One region of the Aliivibrio sp. A6 genome, then DNA from elsewhere that is predicted to be linked to it. Evidence: predicted binding sites of a transcription regulator. Region 1 holds the regulator's gene; each other region holds the start of a gene.

Region 1 (4,714 bases):
AATTAAGTAGTTGTGTTTTAAGGCATAACTACTTGTTTAAAGTTTGAAACACTTCCATTATCCTTTATTAATATATTTTCTTCTTCAAGTAATTGCTTCTGTCTTTCAAATCTCCCACCTTGTAATGATATCTTCCCTTGAGCATTAACAACTCGATACCATGGTAATTGCGTCTCTTTTGGCAGTTGTGATAATACTTTTCCTACGTGTCTAGAATGATTAGGAAAGCCTGCCAATGTTGCAAGTTGTCCATAAGTAATCACTCGGCCCTTTGGCACATAATATAGATTTGTATAAATATTTTGAGCAAATTCGTCCATTGAAATGAATACCTTAATGCGTGCCAATTCAGATAAGTATTATCTTAGAAAAGTGAGGTGAGTCAGTGATAAAGCTAATTATTACCGCTAAACTGAAATAGTAACAAAGTAAACCGCTTGATACCAAGGAGGGAGAAGATGGTTTTGACTGTATTATCAATTATATTAAGTATTCTACTTGTTGTTGTTGGCGTATTGGCTTTTGGGATTAGCGGAGGTGAACTTCCTTTGTTGGCTCTGGCTATTCCAATGCTGTGGTTAATTCCTCTAGGGGGCGTGGCTACTTGGGTGTTAGTGAGTGGTATTTCGCTATTTGGTTGGACATTAAGTGAGCAGCCTTTATCGTTATCTATCTCTGTTTGGACTCTATTTCCATTGTTGATGGTGGTCTTTTCACGACGAAAAAGTATCCATTTAATCGCTTTTATTATTGCAGTAGTGGTGGCGATGGAAGCTGGAATAATGGCGTTGCAGTATGAAGGCAAATTAGAAGGGGCTGCGTCTTTAACATTGATTCAGATTATCAGTGTTATTTTAGTTTGGGTAGCGGCGAGAAGTTGGAAACCAGTGAATCGAAATGCGTGGTGGCCTCTGGTTTTGGTCGTTCCATTATGGATAGGTGGCTTGCAACATGCGGCATTGGTAGCTCTGTCTATTACTGGTCTTATTGTTTGTTTACAGAGTGTTGGTAGCTCAAAGTATCGTGATTGGCTTACTATGCTGTCATGGCTTTTACCGGTTATAGCATTTGCCACCTTAATTATTTCACCCAAGTTCGAGGTACCTACCTCTGTGATGGTCTCGTGGTTGATGATTTTAATGATTGGTTGGATAACTGATTTTATGATGCAGGTAGATGATGAACCAACAGATTAGGTTCACCATCTATTTAGAAGTAATACCATTCTGGATAAATAGTTGATCAGATAATTGCGTAGGAAAAATCGATTAGAGCAAGGCATAAATTACAGTAACTAGTGGTTCTAATTACAAAATTTATAACGCAGATATAATCGATTTTAACAAGCAAGAATGATCAAATACTTATGTAGATTGGTATAAAATTGGTAATAACAGCGAGTTAATCTATAGTTGCTTTCTTAATTCATCTCTGGTCGCTGATGGAATAACAGACCAGTGAGTGCCTTTTATAGCACCTTCAAGAGACCAAAGTAATTCATCGCTCACACTGCTAGAGTGCGTTTGTTGAATGGCTTTGTATGCGTTAACTGACCCTGTATCACGAAGTTCTTCAACAGTATTAATACCTGCCTTTTTAAGCATTCGTTCTGTTGCTAATCGTAAATTTGGTAGGTCTTTAATTCGAGATGGACCTTCTGATTTCTGTTTTTCTTTATCTTTTTTAGCGACATCTAGAGCGATAACCGCTTGTAATAAGATTGAATCAGGTTCTTCCCAACATTCTGCTGAAATTGCAAAATATTTGGTCACGACAGGAAAACCACGTTTTTTATAAACGTATGGTTCAAATCCTTGCTCTTTAAATAAGTTGATAGTGTCATCACTTGCTCTTAAATGCAGCTTATCTTGAACGACAAGTGCGAACATAGTGCTGTCGATAAATATACCGAAACCACCAAACATAGAACGTGAAGTGATCTTTCCTAGAGAGGAGAGGAGACGGAGTGATTCTTTTAGTACTGGTTTATCCATTGCAATAATTCTCGGTTAGTAAGTCTATGTCACTAAACAACTGAGCCCGAGGAAATAGTAGCAAGTTCAAAATATAGAATTGTTATTTTAAAGTAAAAATTAACAATGCATAAAAGAATACTTGCCATCGGCAACCCCGCTACCCTATATAAAACTTAGGCCGGAAGCTTTGCGTCCTGCACTTTCGCACAGTTTGCCCTGTTCGTGACTTTGGATGATGATATAGCAATCAATAAGTCAAGAGACCAAAAAAAATCAAAAAATGTGATCTTGCTCCATAAAATTAACGTCATTTTTGTTAAGTTGGTTCAACTTTTCCTTGAGAATGACGTTGATTGTTCTTGTTTTGTAAATTTAAACTTTATTATTTAGTCTTATCAAAAACACTATTTCGAGATACTACTTCAGGCTGCATTTCAAAAATACGACGCTCGTGATGTTTATCTTTTATACGCTCTAATAAAATTTCAACCGCGGTTTTTCCGACTCTTCGCTTAGGTTGATGAATTGTAGTGAGTGGTGGAGAGAAATAAGCAGATAACTCAATATTATCATATCCAATCACTGAGATATCTTCAGGTACACGTAAACCAGACTGTTTAATTCGACTAATCGCGGCTAATGCCATAATGTCATTGAAACAGAATATAGCCGTTGGCTGTTTGTCCATTGCGATTAGTTTATCTATCGCTTTAGCTGCAGAAGCACATTCAAAATCACCTTCTAAAATCCAATTTGGATTAAAGGCTAATCCTGCCTCTTCATGCGCACGTTTAAAACCATGGATTCGCTCATTACACGTTGCCTTATCTGCTTGACCAGTAATGCATGCGATTTCAGTATGACCTTTTTCAATCAAATGTTTAGTCGCTAAGTAACCACCTTTTTCTGAATTATCAATGATTTTATCTGTGTGTGGGCTGTCTGGGCCCCAGTCCATGATAACCATAGGTAGTTCAGTGTTTTTCTCAAGAAGAGCAAGAAGTTGCTCATTTAGATCAGAACACATAACAAGTAAGCCATCTACTCGTTTCTCTGCCAGCATACGGATGTAATGTTTTTGCTTTTCTAGATCACCTTCGGTATTACACATAAACAATGTGTAGCCTTGCTTGTAACAGTAATTTTCAACACCGTGCATTACTTCTGCAAAAAAAGGATTGAATGATTGCGTTACTAGCATACCGATAGTTCGTGTTGTGTTGCATTTTAAACTACGAGCTACGGCACTTGGTGCGTAATTTAATTCGTCGACAGCTTCCCACACGCGTTTTTGTGTTGCTTCAGCAACGAAGCGAGTTTTATTTATTACGTGAGATACGGTTGTTGTTGATACCGCTGCTAATTTTGCAACGTCTTTAATTGTAGCCATATTTAAGCCTTAACATAGTTAAATAAGGGGCTATTTATGTTCCAACAAAATAGGTGTTGCTCTTTTAAAGAACTGATGGAAGATAAATAGGCCCTGATAAATGAAAAAAACCGCTAAAAATGCGGCTTTTATTTAATGTTTTAATTTTATCGTTTGCGTACACATACTATAGGTAAAGTATAGTGCAAACAATTATTGATTTCATAAATTCTAGTTGTAATCTGATTTATATCACGTACTTGTTAATTTATATCATCAAAATGAGTGACTCAATTACTCACCAGTAAGGAATGCAGCATCTAACTGTAAGAACGTCACTAAGAAATGTGTAACCGCTGCGTAGAAGCCGAACTCATCTCGCTCTTGGCAGATTTGGCTAAAGCGTGGTGTCCATGATAAGAGTTGCTCATTAATGAAGTTTAACTGAGCGGCCATGTAAGCTTCAAATTCTTCTTCAGAAGCTTGTTGGTTTGTCATTACGATTAAATTACCAAGAAAATCAAGTTCAATGGCAATGTGATCGGCAGGCTCATTAAATTCAGCTTTTTGTGCGATGTTATATTTCTCTAATAGTGCACGCATTTCTTGTGCTGGTTTTGCATTCAAAAGACCTGATTTATCAAGGTATAGTGATGCATAAGGTAGGGCACTGCTTTTATCTGAACCTAAAAAAGCTTGGCAAAAGTCGGCAGAAAGTTCAAGTTGTGCGTCTTCACGTTTTTGTAATTGATTTAACTTTTCAATTAGAGCACTCACTGAGCTAGATAATTCTGCGGTTTCAGCTAAGTTTGATAAAAATGTACGAACTTCAAAGCTATTGTATTCTTCTAATTGTTCTGCGGTTAATTCGCTTGTTAATAAACTTGATAACCACCAGTAAATTTCAGCGCGTTGTTCGTTAAATGCAGTCAATTCGTTCATGTATTCGTCACTCCAAAAAATTTATATGGGAATTGTACTGGATAAGTGTGAAAAGGAATAGCACCTATCATTAACAGCGTGTATAAATATATATGTAAAGATTAAAGCCGAATTTTGGTTAAGATTTGTTTTGAATCAAACAAATCACAGATATATCAATTGAAAATTGGCATTATTACAAAATATGAATAGAATAAGATAAGAACCATCCAAATAACCATAAAAAGAGAAAATTATGAGCTATCACATTTTAGTTGTTGAAGACGAAGTGGTAACTCGCTCTAAACTTGTAGGCTATTTTGAAGCCGAGGGATATCAAGTGAGCGAGGCTGAAACAGGTGCAGAAATGCGAACTATTTTGGCTGAACAAAAAGTTGATTTAATTATGCTTGATATAAACCTACCAGGAGAGGATGGTTTATTGTTG
Region 2 (4,714 bases), on a different contig from region 1:
GAATTGACTGTCAAACGACTGATTTCACCGTTGCTGGTGTCGGTGATATGGCAGGGGATGTGTTTGGTAATGGTATGTTGCTATCAAAACATATTCGCCTTCAAGCGGCATTTAACCACATGCATATCTTTATTGATCCAAACCCAAACTCTGAAATTACATGGCCAGAACGTGCGCGTCTGTTTGAACTGCCTGGTTCAAGCTGGGAGGATTACAATAAAGATCTGATTTCTCAAGGTGGTGGCATTTTCTCTCGTCGTGCTAAGTCGATAGATCTTTCTCCTGAAATTCAGAAGATGCTAGGTACTCGTAAACAGTCTTTAGCTCCGAATGATTTGATTCAAATGATCTTGAGGATGGATGTTGATCTGTTATGGAATGGCGGCATAGGTACTTACGTTAAATCAAGTAAAGAAACCAGCGCTGATGTGGGTGATAGAGCGAATGATTCCTTACGTATCAATGGCTCAGAGCTGAATGCAAAAATAATTGGCGAGGGCGGAAACCTAGGTATGACTCAGCTGGGTCGTATTGAATATGGTCTAAAAGGTGGCCGTGTTAATACTGATTTTGTTGATAACGTAGGTGGTGTTGATTGCTCAGATAATGAAGTTAACATTAAGATCTTACTAAATGGCTTAGTGGCTAATGGTGATCTAACCTACAAGCAACGTAATGTTCTACTAGAGAAAATGGAAGATGAAGTGGGTGAGATTGTTCTTGATGATGCGTATTGCCAATCAGAGTCGATCTCGGTAACAGAGCAACAAGGCATTTCATTAGTTAAAGAGCAGATCCGTTTTATTCATCATCTCGAAAAACAAGGTCAATTGGATCGTGGGTTAGAATTTATCCCTGATGATGAAACCTTGATTGAGCGTGAGAAAATGGGGCAGGCGTTAACTCGTCCAGAGCTTTCAGTTCTTGTTGCTTATGGAAAAATGGTGCTTAAAGAGCAATTGGCTTGCGATGACATTGCAAACAATCCATATCATGCTGAGTTACTAACCACGTATTTTCCAACTGAGTTACAACGTAACTATAAAGCAGAGATGGATAACCACCCACTGCGTTCAGAAATCATTGCTACGTGTCTAGCAAATCAAATGGTTAATGAAATGGGTTGTAACTTCATCACTCGTTTGCAAGAAGAAACGGGTTACAGTGTCACTGATATTGCTAACGCATACTCTGCAACAAGAGCTATTTTTGAGTTTGGGGATTTATTTAAGCAAATTCGCAGCTTAGATAATATCTCAACCGCTGAAGCACAATATGAAGCTTTATTTGCAATGCGACGAACTATCCGTCGAGTGACTCGTTGGCTACTCCGTAATGGTTCACAAAATATGACGATTCAGCAGGTTATTGAAAAATATAAGCCAGCGGTTAATGACATTAAAGTGAACCTTGATAGTTATTTAGTAAAAGATGAAGTAGTGGAGCATATTGAACAAGCTAACCATTATTTAGAGATGGGTGTGCCATGTGAGCTAGGTAATGTACTGGCACGTTTAAGCAGCTTATATTCAGCAATGGATATTTCAGCAGTTGCTGTAGATATGGAACAACCGGTATCTACCACGGCACGCTTATACTATGTTCTAGGTGATAAGTTATCTTTGCATTGGTTCTTAAAACAGATTAATAACCAAGGTGTTGACAACCACTGGCAAGCATTAGCTCGAGCTTCTTTCCGTGAAGACTTAGATTGGCAACAACGCCAACTAACTCAATTGGTTCTGACTGAATATAAAGATGCAGAATCTGTGGAAAGTGCAATTGAAGAATGGTGTGAAAAGAATGCGGTTTCAATAGGGCGCTGGGATAATATTCTGAATGAATTTAAAGTCGGTTCTGTTCATGAATTTGCTAAATTCTCGGTTGCGTTAAGGGAGCTTACCTTGCTAAATTTGAGTTGCACATCAAACGTAACTAAATAACCGATTGTTTGATTACTAAGCTCAGACAAACGTTTGCATAATAAATGGGGAAGTGGATAAAAATTCACTTTCCTTTTTTATTACCCCGAGAATTTTCTCATTAACCTATATTTTTAATCCTTTTTTGTGAATCTTTATTCTTTCCTTTGATGTTGGTTTATTTTATTGCGATAAATAATGATGAATAAAGTACGATTAAGTTTGAATTGTGAATAAAATCAGTGAATAATGACTCCCCGTTTATACGGGACTTATTTTGGAGTTACAATGTTATACCGCATCGCCAGAGCTGGCATTTTCAAACTTGATGCTGAAAAAGCACATGACCTAGCAATTCAAAATTTCAAACGTTTCACCGGCACTCCTCTCGATTTATTCTATCGTCAAAAATTGGCTTCTAAACCTGTTGAAGTCATGGGCATTCAATTTAAAAACCCTGTTGGTTTAGCCGCTGGCCTTGATAAAAATGGCGAATGTATTGAAGCATTTGGTGCAATGGGCTTTGGGTTTGTTGAAGTAGGAACCGTAACTCCACGTCCTCAATCTGGTAATGATAAACCACGCTTATTCCGTCTTATTGAAGCGGAAGGCATTATTAACCGTATGGGCTTTAATAACCTAGGCGTTGATAACTTAGTTGAGAACGTAAAGAAAGCAAAATTTGACGGTGTTATCGGTATTAATATTGGTAAAAATAAAGACACCCCAATCGAAAAGGGTACGGAAGATTACCTAATTTGTATGGAGAAGGTATATCAATACGCGGGTTACATTGCGATAAACATTTCATCTCCAAATACTCCAGGACTGCGCACTCTTCAATATGGCGAAGCATTGGATGATCTTCTTTCTCAGTTAAAAGAGAAGCAAAAAGAGTTAGCTGAGAAATACGGTAAGTATGTTCCTATCGCTTTGAAGATTGCACCTGATTTAGATGATAGTGAATTATCTCAAATTGCTGACTCTTTAATGAAGTATAAAATTGACGGTGTGATCGCAACAAACACCACCTTAGATCGATCTATGGTTGAAGGCATGAAGCATGCAGAAGAGATGGGGGGGCTAAGTGGTCGTCCTGTTCAAACTCGCAGTACAGAAGTCGTTCGTCGTCTTAAAGAGCTGCTTGGTGATTCTTTACCAATCATTGGGGTAGGTGGTGTTGACTCTTATGTTGCGGCAAAAGAGAAGATGATGGCTGGTGCAGATCTGGTTCAAGTTTACTCTGGCTTTATTTATAAAGGTCCGGCATTAGTTAAAGATATTGTGAATAATATCTAATTGTTATAAAAAGTAGCGAAAGTTGCTTACAGACTGTTCAAACGGAAGGGGGAATGAAAATTTCCCCTTTTTTTATTGCTAACCTCTTGTAAAATTAACGATTAATTACACCAGTATTATTTTGACTGAAAACATAGATGAATTTTCAGCATAATTTGCAGTCATTGGTGATTGGCTATCGAAGGGATTCTTCCCATTTTTTCAAGAGAGAAATGATAATGCTTAAACCAAGTGATACATGGAACTGGTATTACGACAATAAAGCACAATCTCTAATGCTCGATTTAGGTATGGACATGGTCTTCCGTGTAAACCTTCCTTCTAAAGTGCTTATTGACGGTGCTTTTGATGCGTGCAAATTCTCTGTTGATGATGCCTCTGCATATCAAATGTTCGTAGAACACATTTCTTATCTTCCACTATCAGAACCTCGCAAAGTAGAGCTTGCACTTAATTGTGTGGCTGCTAAACGCTTTCACAAGCCTATGTTGCCTAAGAGCTGGTTCTTTGAGCCTCAAGGCCAAGGTTATTTCCCTCAAGAGGGGGAAGTGGTGTCCCTAAAGAACGACTTAGGAGAAGGGCACTTCATTATTGTTGGGAATTACGAGTGTGCCAGTATGTGTATGCTTGTCGATATGGACTCATTTGCTCTAAATCCAACAAAATACATGGCATTTTGTGAACCGATTAAAGTAATGCATGATCGTATGGCACAGATGCAGGTGGTAAACTCCGCTTATTATGCAATGGTAGGGTAGATAGTTATCATTATTAATAAAAGCCCTGTAAAACAAAGGTCAGTGACTTTTTTACATTAATCCCTCTTCAGTATCTATTTTTACCTTATTCCTCCCTTACTTCTTCTGTATTGTTACCCTCATAAAATCGCGCTATGAGCAATATTATTCATTTCAATTCTTAGTTAAACACTTAGCATTCAATTAAAAACACGTCCAACAGTGGAGTGCTGTCATCTTAAAATTGAGAGATTGAGCTAAGAATGACAAAAAAATATCACCCCTATATCAGTACTATTACTTAAATTTCCCACCGTAATAACCTTGAAAATTCCGCATTTACCTCATTATGTAATAAACTTTCACTCAGTTATGCCTGCTGGTCTATTCCAGATTGCGCCTGTAAATGGGCGCACCTTAATGTTTATATATAGAAACGCTTTAGTTTGATTCTAATTCATTAACTATAAAATTAATTATTAACCTTTTGTTTTAAAAGGCTTATGTACGGTGGTTTCTCGGGGATTTATCTGTAATCTATTTATCCTCTTTCAGTCAGATTCATGTATAATGCGAGGCAATTTAATAACGAAAAGAATCCCATGAAAAAATACTTAGCCATTACTTCTAAAGGCCTTGAAAACTTACTTGCAGATGAACTTATTGCGCTTGGTGTGACTGACCCTAAAGTGGTTCACGCTGGTGTTAAGTTTGAAGCGCCAATCGAGGTCGTTTATCGTTGTTGTTTGTGGAGCC
Region 3 (4,714 bases), on a different contig from region 1:
CATAAATGTCACACTCTCAAACCCAATGCATGATATCTCAGTTTCCATTTGTCCTTTGCATTTTAAATAGTGAGATAACGCTGAAGGTGACGCCCCGATGCATGAAACCACATAAACATGCTTAACACCTATGTTATACATTTCCTTGGCAGTATTAACGACTAAGGTGAGATCAATCGCTTTTAATGCGGCTTTGCTGCCTGCTTTTTTTAGCGTAGTTCCCAAAGTAATAAAGCCTATTGTTGGTGAGGCTTCTTGTACTTGTTCTTTATTGATTTTCAACTCTGAATCTATCATTTGAACTAGTTTTGAGCTGCTCGCATCTAATGGACGACGAGTGATGCTGTATACATGAGTAATGTCGTCACTCTTCAATGCAAAGTTCAACAAATGGTGCCCAATGAGACCGGTAGATCCCGCAATAATAATCGATGTTGAATTAGACATAATTTACTTCTTAAGCCGTTATTGCTGATACTTTTAGCCTAACCCTTAATGGCCAAGCTGTCCTGCTTTTATACAAAAAAAGCCAGTGAACTTCCTCACTGGCTTCTAAAAATGTTAATTTCAGTGCAATTACGCTTCTCTGAATGGAATGATTAGATCGCCCAACCGCCGACATAAAATACAATTAAAGCGATAGTAATTGAAACAATACCGACGTTTAATTTTTTAAACTCGCCAGCGAATACACGGCCAACTACTAGTGTCGTAAAACCAATCATAATACCTGTTACGATGTTAGCTGAAAGAATAATGAATACCGCACAAACAAGGCCAGAAAGCGCATCAACTGAATCTTCAAAATCTAGCTTCGACACGTTACTTAGCATCAGTAAGCCAACGTACATCAATGCAGGAGCCGTTGCGTAAGTAGGTACTAAGTAACTCACTGGTGATAAGAAAATCATCACTAAGAACAATACGCCAACAACCGTTGCTGTTAATCCTGTTTTACCGCCTGCAGCCGTACCCGCTGCTGATTCGATGTAAACTGCCGCAGGTGCACCACCAACGAGACCAGCCACCATTGAGCTTGCTGAATCTGCTGTTAATGCCTTACCGCCATCAATGATCTTACCGTCTTTATCTAGTAAGTTCGCTTGGCCTGCTAACGCTCGAATTGTACCTGTCGCATCAAATACGGCCGTCATAACCAAAGCAATAACAACAGGAAGAATCGCAGGCGTTAACGCTCCCATAATATCCATAGAACCGATCAATGAGCTGCCATCTGCTGTTTCTAAACTTGGTAGCGCAAAGAACCCGTTGTAGGTGACGCTTGGATCAAAAATCAAACCGATAATTGAGATAGCAACGATCACCAACAGAATGCCACCAGGAACACGCTTCTTCTCTAAACCAAAGATAGCAGCAAGACCTAGTACCGACATAATAACTGAGAATGACTTGATGTCACCTAACATAATCGGTAAGCCTGCATGTGCATTTTTTACGATTAAGCCTGTACCATCAGCAGCAATCAACAGTAAGAAAAGACCGATACCAATACCAGTACCGTGAGCAATGCCTGAAGGTAAGTTATTTAAAATCCACTGACGAACGCCTGTCACCGTAATAAGCGTAAACAAAGCCCCCATGATAAATACAGCACCAAGCGCAACCGGAATACTCACCCCTTGCCCTAACACCAGACTAAACGCGGTAAATGCCGTTAATGAAATAGCACAGCCAATCGCCATTGGAAGATTTACCCATAACCCCATTAGCAATGAACCAAATGCCGCCACTAAACAGGTTGCAACAAATACAGCACCAGTATCAAACCCTGCGGCACCTAACATGCTTGGCACAACGATAACCGAATAAACCATCGCTAAAAATGTCGTTAGACCTGCGATCATTTCTGTTTTCACGCTGCTGCCACGCTCAGAGATCTTAAAAAAACCATCAAGCTTTTTATCTAAATTAGATTGTGGTGCCGTACTCTGTACATTGTTCTGCGACATTAGAACATTCCTTAAAATAGGTAACTGTAAAGTGGAGTTAATTTTCTGCGCGCATTTTTGCATAAACTGAGAGAAATATAAATAAGCAATCGTTACCGTAACAAAATAGCAATCATTTAAGAGCTCAATACTAATCTTTCGTTCAACTTAATCCGTCATTAGGTTGAACGTTTTCAATTTTAATCTCCCAATTTTTACACCCTATAAATTTCAGCATACACGCCAAACTGGTGCAATATTTGCTTACATTAAATAACAGATACTTACAGCCAACGCATGAAGAACAATTAGATATGACGTCAAAAATACATATAAACAATAAAGAGATTCTGTTTCCAAAAGAATACAACTTATTATCCATTACTACCCCTTCAAGCCATATTTCCTACGCAAGTAAAGAATTTTGTGAAGTCGCGGGTTTCACATTAGATGAAATCGTTAATAAGCCTCATAACATTGTTCGTCATCCCGATATGCCTTCTGACGCATTTAAAGATATGTGGGCTCACCTTAAAGAAAAAAAATCGTGGATGGGATTAGTTAAAAACCGTTGTAAAGATGGCAATTATTACTGGGTTGACGCTTTTGCTTCTCCTATTTTAAAAGATGGGGCTATTCAAGAATATCAATCGGTTCGCTTATGCCCTTCACGTGAACACGTTAAAAGTGCAGAAAAAGTGTATGCTGCATTAAAATCAGGCAATAAACCATTAAAAATGAAACTGCCAAGAACGCGTTTATGGCAACGTTATGCGTTAACCCTTATTCCTAACTTTGCAATTTCTGCAGCAATGACTCCAGTGTCACCGTTACTAGGACTAGCTGCTTTTGCTGGGCTCTCACTCATAAGTGCCTATTCGTTAACACGTCGATTAGAAACCTTAACGACTAAAGCCAGAAAAGTGTTTGATAATCCATTAATGGAATTAGTTTATACCAACCACATTGATGATATTTCAGAGATCGAACTGGCGTTAAAAATGCGCCAATCAGAAATCAATGCGGTTATTGGTCGTATTCAAGATTCAAATGAGAAAATTGAAACATTAGCACAATCATCAACAAGCAACTGCCAAGACACTGTAAACAATATTACGATTCAAAGTAAAGAAACTGCACAAGTCGCGAATGCAATTCAAGAAATGAGCGCCTCTGTTAGTGATATTTCAAGAAACGTACAAACAACAGCAGGAGCAACAGAGCATGCACATCAAATAACTGCTGAAGGTATGCTAGCTGTGACCGACACAGTTAAATCAATTGAAATGCTAGTATCACAACTGACCAACGCTTCTACTGTCATTGGTACATTACAAGAACACGGTAATACCATTGGTTCTGCATTAACGGTCATTCAATCTATTGCTGAACAAACAAATTTACTCGCATTAAATGCCGCTATTGAAGCCGCTCGCGCCGGAGAGCAGGGGCGAGGTTTTGCCGTAGTGGCAGACGAAGTAAGAACCCTAGCTCAAAGAAGTCAAGAGTCGACCAAAGAAATCCAAGAAATCATTTTGCATATTCAATCAAGTACGCAAGAAGCCGTACAAACCATAGAAGAAGGTAAAGATCTTTCTGAAGTGTGTGTTGATAACGCTAAAAGATCGGGAAATAAACTGCAAGAATCATTAGATCAAGTCAGTAATATTTCAGAGCAAAATACCCAAATTTCTGTTGCTGTAGAGCAAATGGTCAAGGTAGCAGACGAAATGAACACCAATATTCAATTGATTAATAATGTCAGTTTAGAAACAACCAATCTTGCGAATGGAACAATGGAAGAGTGCCAGACACTTTCAACAACGATTCACTCTCAAGGATCTTTAGTGTCTCAATTCAGAATATTAAGCTAATAAACTCATTTATTAAGCCTAATCTAATAGAAGATTGGGCTTTTTATGCCAACCTCACTATACCTCTTCAATTTATGTCATAATCCTGAAGCATGGGCTTTGCCCTAAGGACTGATTTAAAGGGAAGAAAATGACTGCGACAGCCTATCTTAATGACTTAAACCAACGCTATTTATCAATTCATCGCACCAAAGAGAACTTCTTTTGGGACACCTATATGGGGTTAAGTGATGATCACCAAGGCTCTACTGAAGCCGAGACTGCATGGACGAAATTTTTAAGTAATGCTGATCAAATCTCTGCAATTAAAGAACAAATCGCTCTTGCTGACACAATCGAAAATATCGAAGAAAAAAAACAAACTCTTATTGGGTTAACGGGGTGGTTAGACACTTTTGAATCTCATGCAATTGAATCTGAACAAGCTCAGACTCTAAAGTCAGAATTAATTAAGTTTGAAGCTGGGCTGTTTGAGAAAAAACAAAAACACACCATGACGTATGTGAACGAAGAAGGAAAAACGGTTGAAGGCTCTCTTCCTGTGCTCGCTTCTGTTGTTCGCACTAGCTCTGATGAAAATACCCGTAAGTCTGCACACCAAGCGTTTCTTGGCTTAGAGCAATGGCTATTACAAAACGGATTTATTGAATTAATTAAACTGCGCAACAAATTTGCTCGCTCTCAAGGTTTTGATACTTTCTTTGATTACTCTGTCACCAAAAAAGAGAAAATGAGTGCAGATGAACTGTTTGTCATTTTGGATGATTTTGAAATCCGTACTCGTGATTGTAATCAAATCAGTTTAAATCAACTCGCCGCAGATAAAGGCGATAATGCGTTACTGGCTCATAACTTTGTCTTCTCGTTTGCTGGCGATGTCATGCGTGAATT

Evidence for each region. The regulator PurR, encoded in region 1, represses purine synthesis genes. The targets are predictions, from matches to a motif close to TNANGNAAACGTTTNCNTNA.
Region 2: a site for PurR is predicted at 1,965-1,984, ahead of pyrD (quinone-dependent dihydroorotate dehydrogenase). Genes of this name have one in related genera too.
Region 3: a site for PurR is predicted at 2,052-2,071, ahead of PVK70_RS06160 (NCS2 family permease). Genes of this name have one in related genera too.

The regions. Positions count from the first base shown of each region.
Region 1 is NZ_JARACR010000036.1:17,033-21,746, reverse strand. It holds gene PVK70_RS16475 (MGMT family protein) at 18-320, opposite strand; gene PVK70_RS16470 (hypothetical protein) at 459-1,196, shown strand; gene PVK70_RS16465 (TfoX/Sxy family DNA transformation protein) at 1,407-1,994, opposite strand; cyclic di-GMP riboswitch class I at 2,121-2,202, opposite strand; gene purR (HTH-type transcriptional repressor PurR) at 2,359-3,366, opposite strand; gene torD (molecular chaperone TorD) at 3,640-4,287, opposite strand; gene torR (two-component system response regulator TorR) at 4,523-4,714, shown strand, end outside.
Region 2 is NZ_JARACR010000010.1:64,090-68,803, forward strand. It holds gene PVK70_RS08110 (NAD-glutamate dehydrogenase) at 1-1,943, shown strand, start outside; gene pyrD (quinone-dependent dihydroorotate dehydrogenase) at 2,211-3,221, shown strand; gene PVK70_RS08120 (cell division protein ZapC) at 3,440-3,979, shown strand; gene rlmKL (bifunctional 23S rRNA (guanine(2069)-N(7))-methyltransferase RlmK/23S rRNA (guanine(2445)-N(2))-methyltransferase RlmL) at 4,561-4,714, shown strand, end outside.
Region 3 is NZ_JARACR010000007.1:14,418-19,131, forward strand. It holds gene PVK70_RS06155 (NAD(P)H-binding protein) at 1-447, opposite strand, end outside; gene PVK70_RS06160 (NCS2 family permease) at 600-1,970, opposite strand; gene PVK70_RS06165 (methyl-accepting chemotaxis protein) at 2,264-3,823, shown strand; gene PVK70_RS06170 (M3 family metallopeptidase) at 3,954-4,714, shown strand, end outside.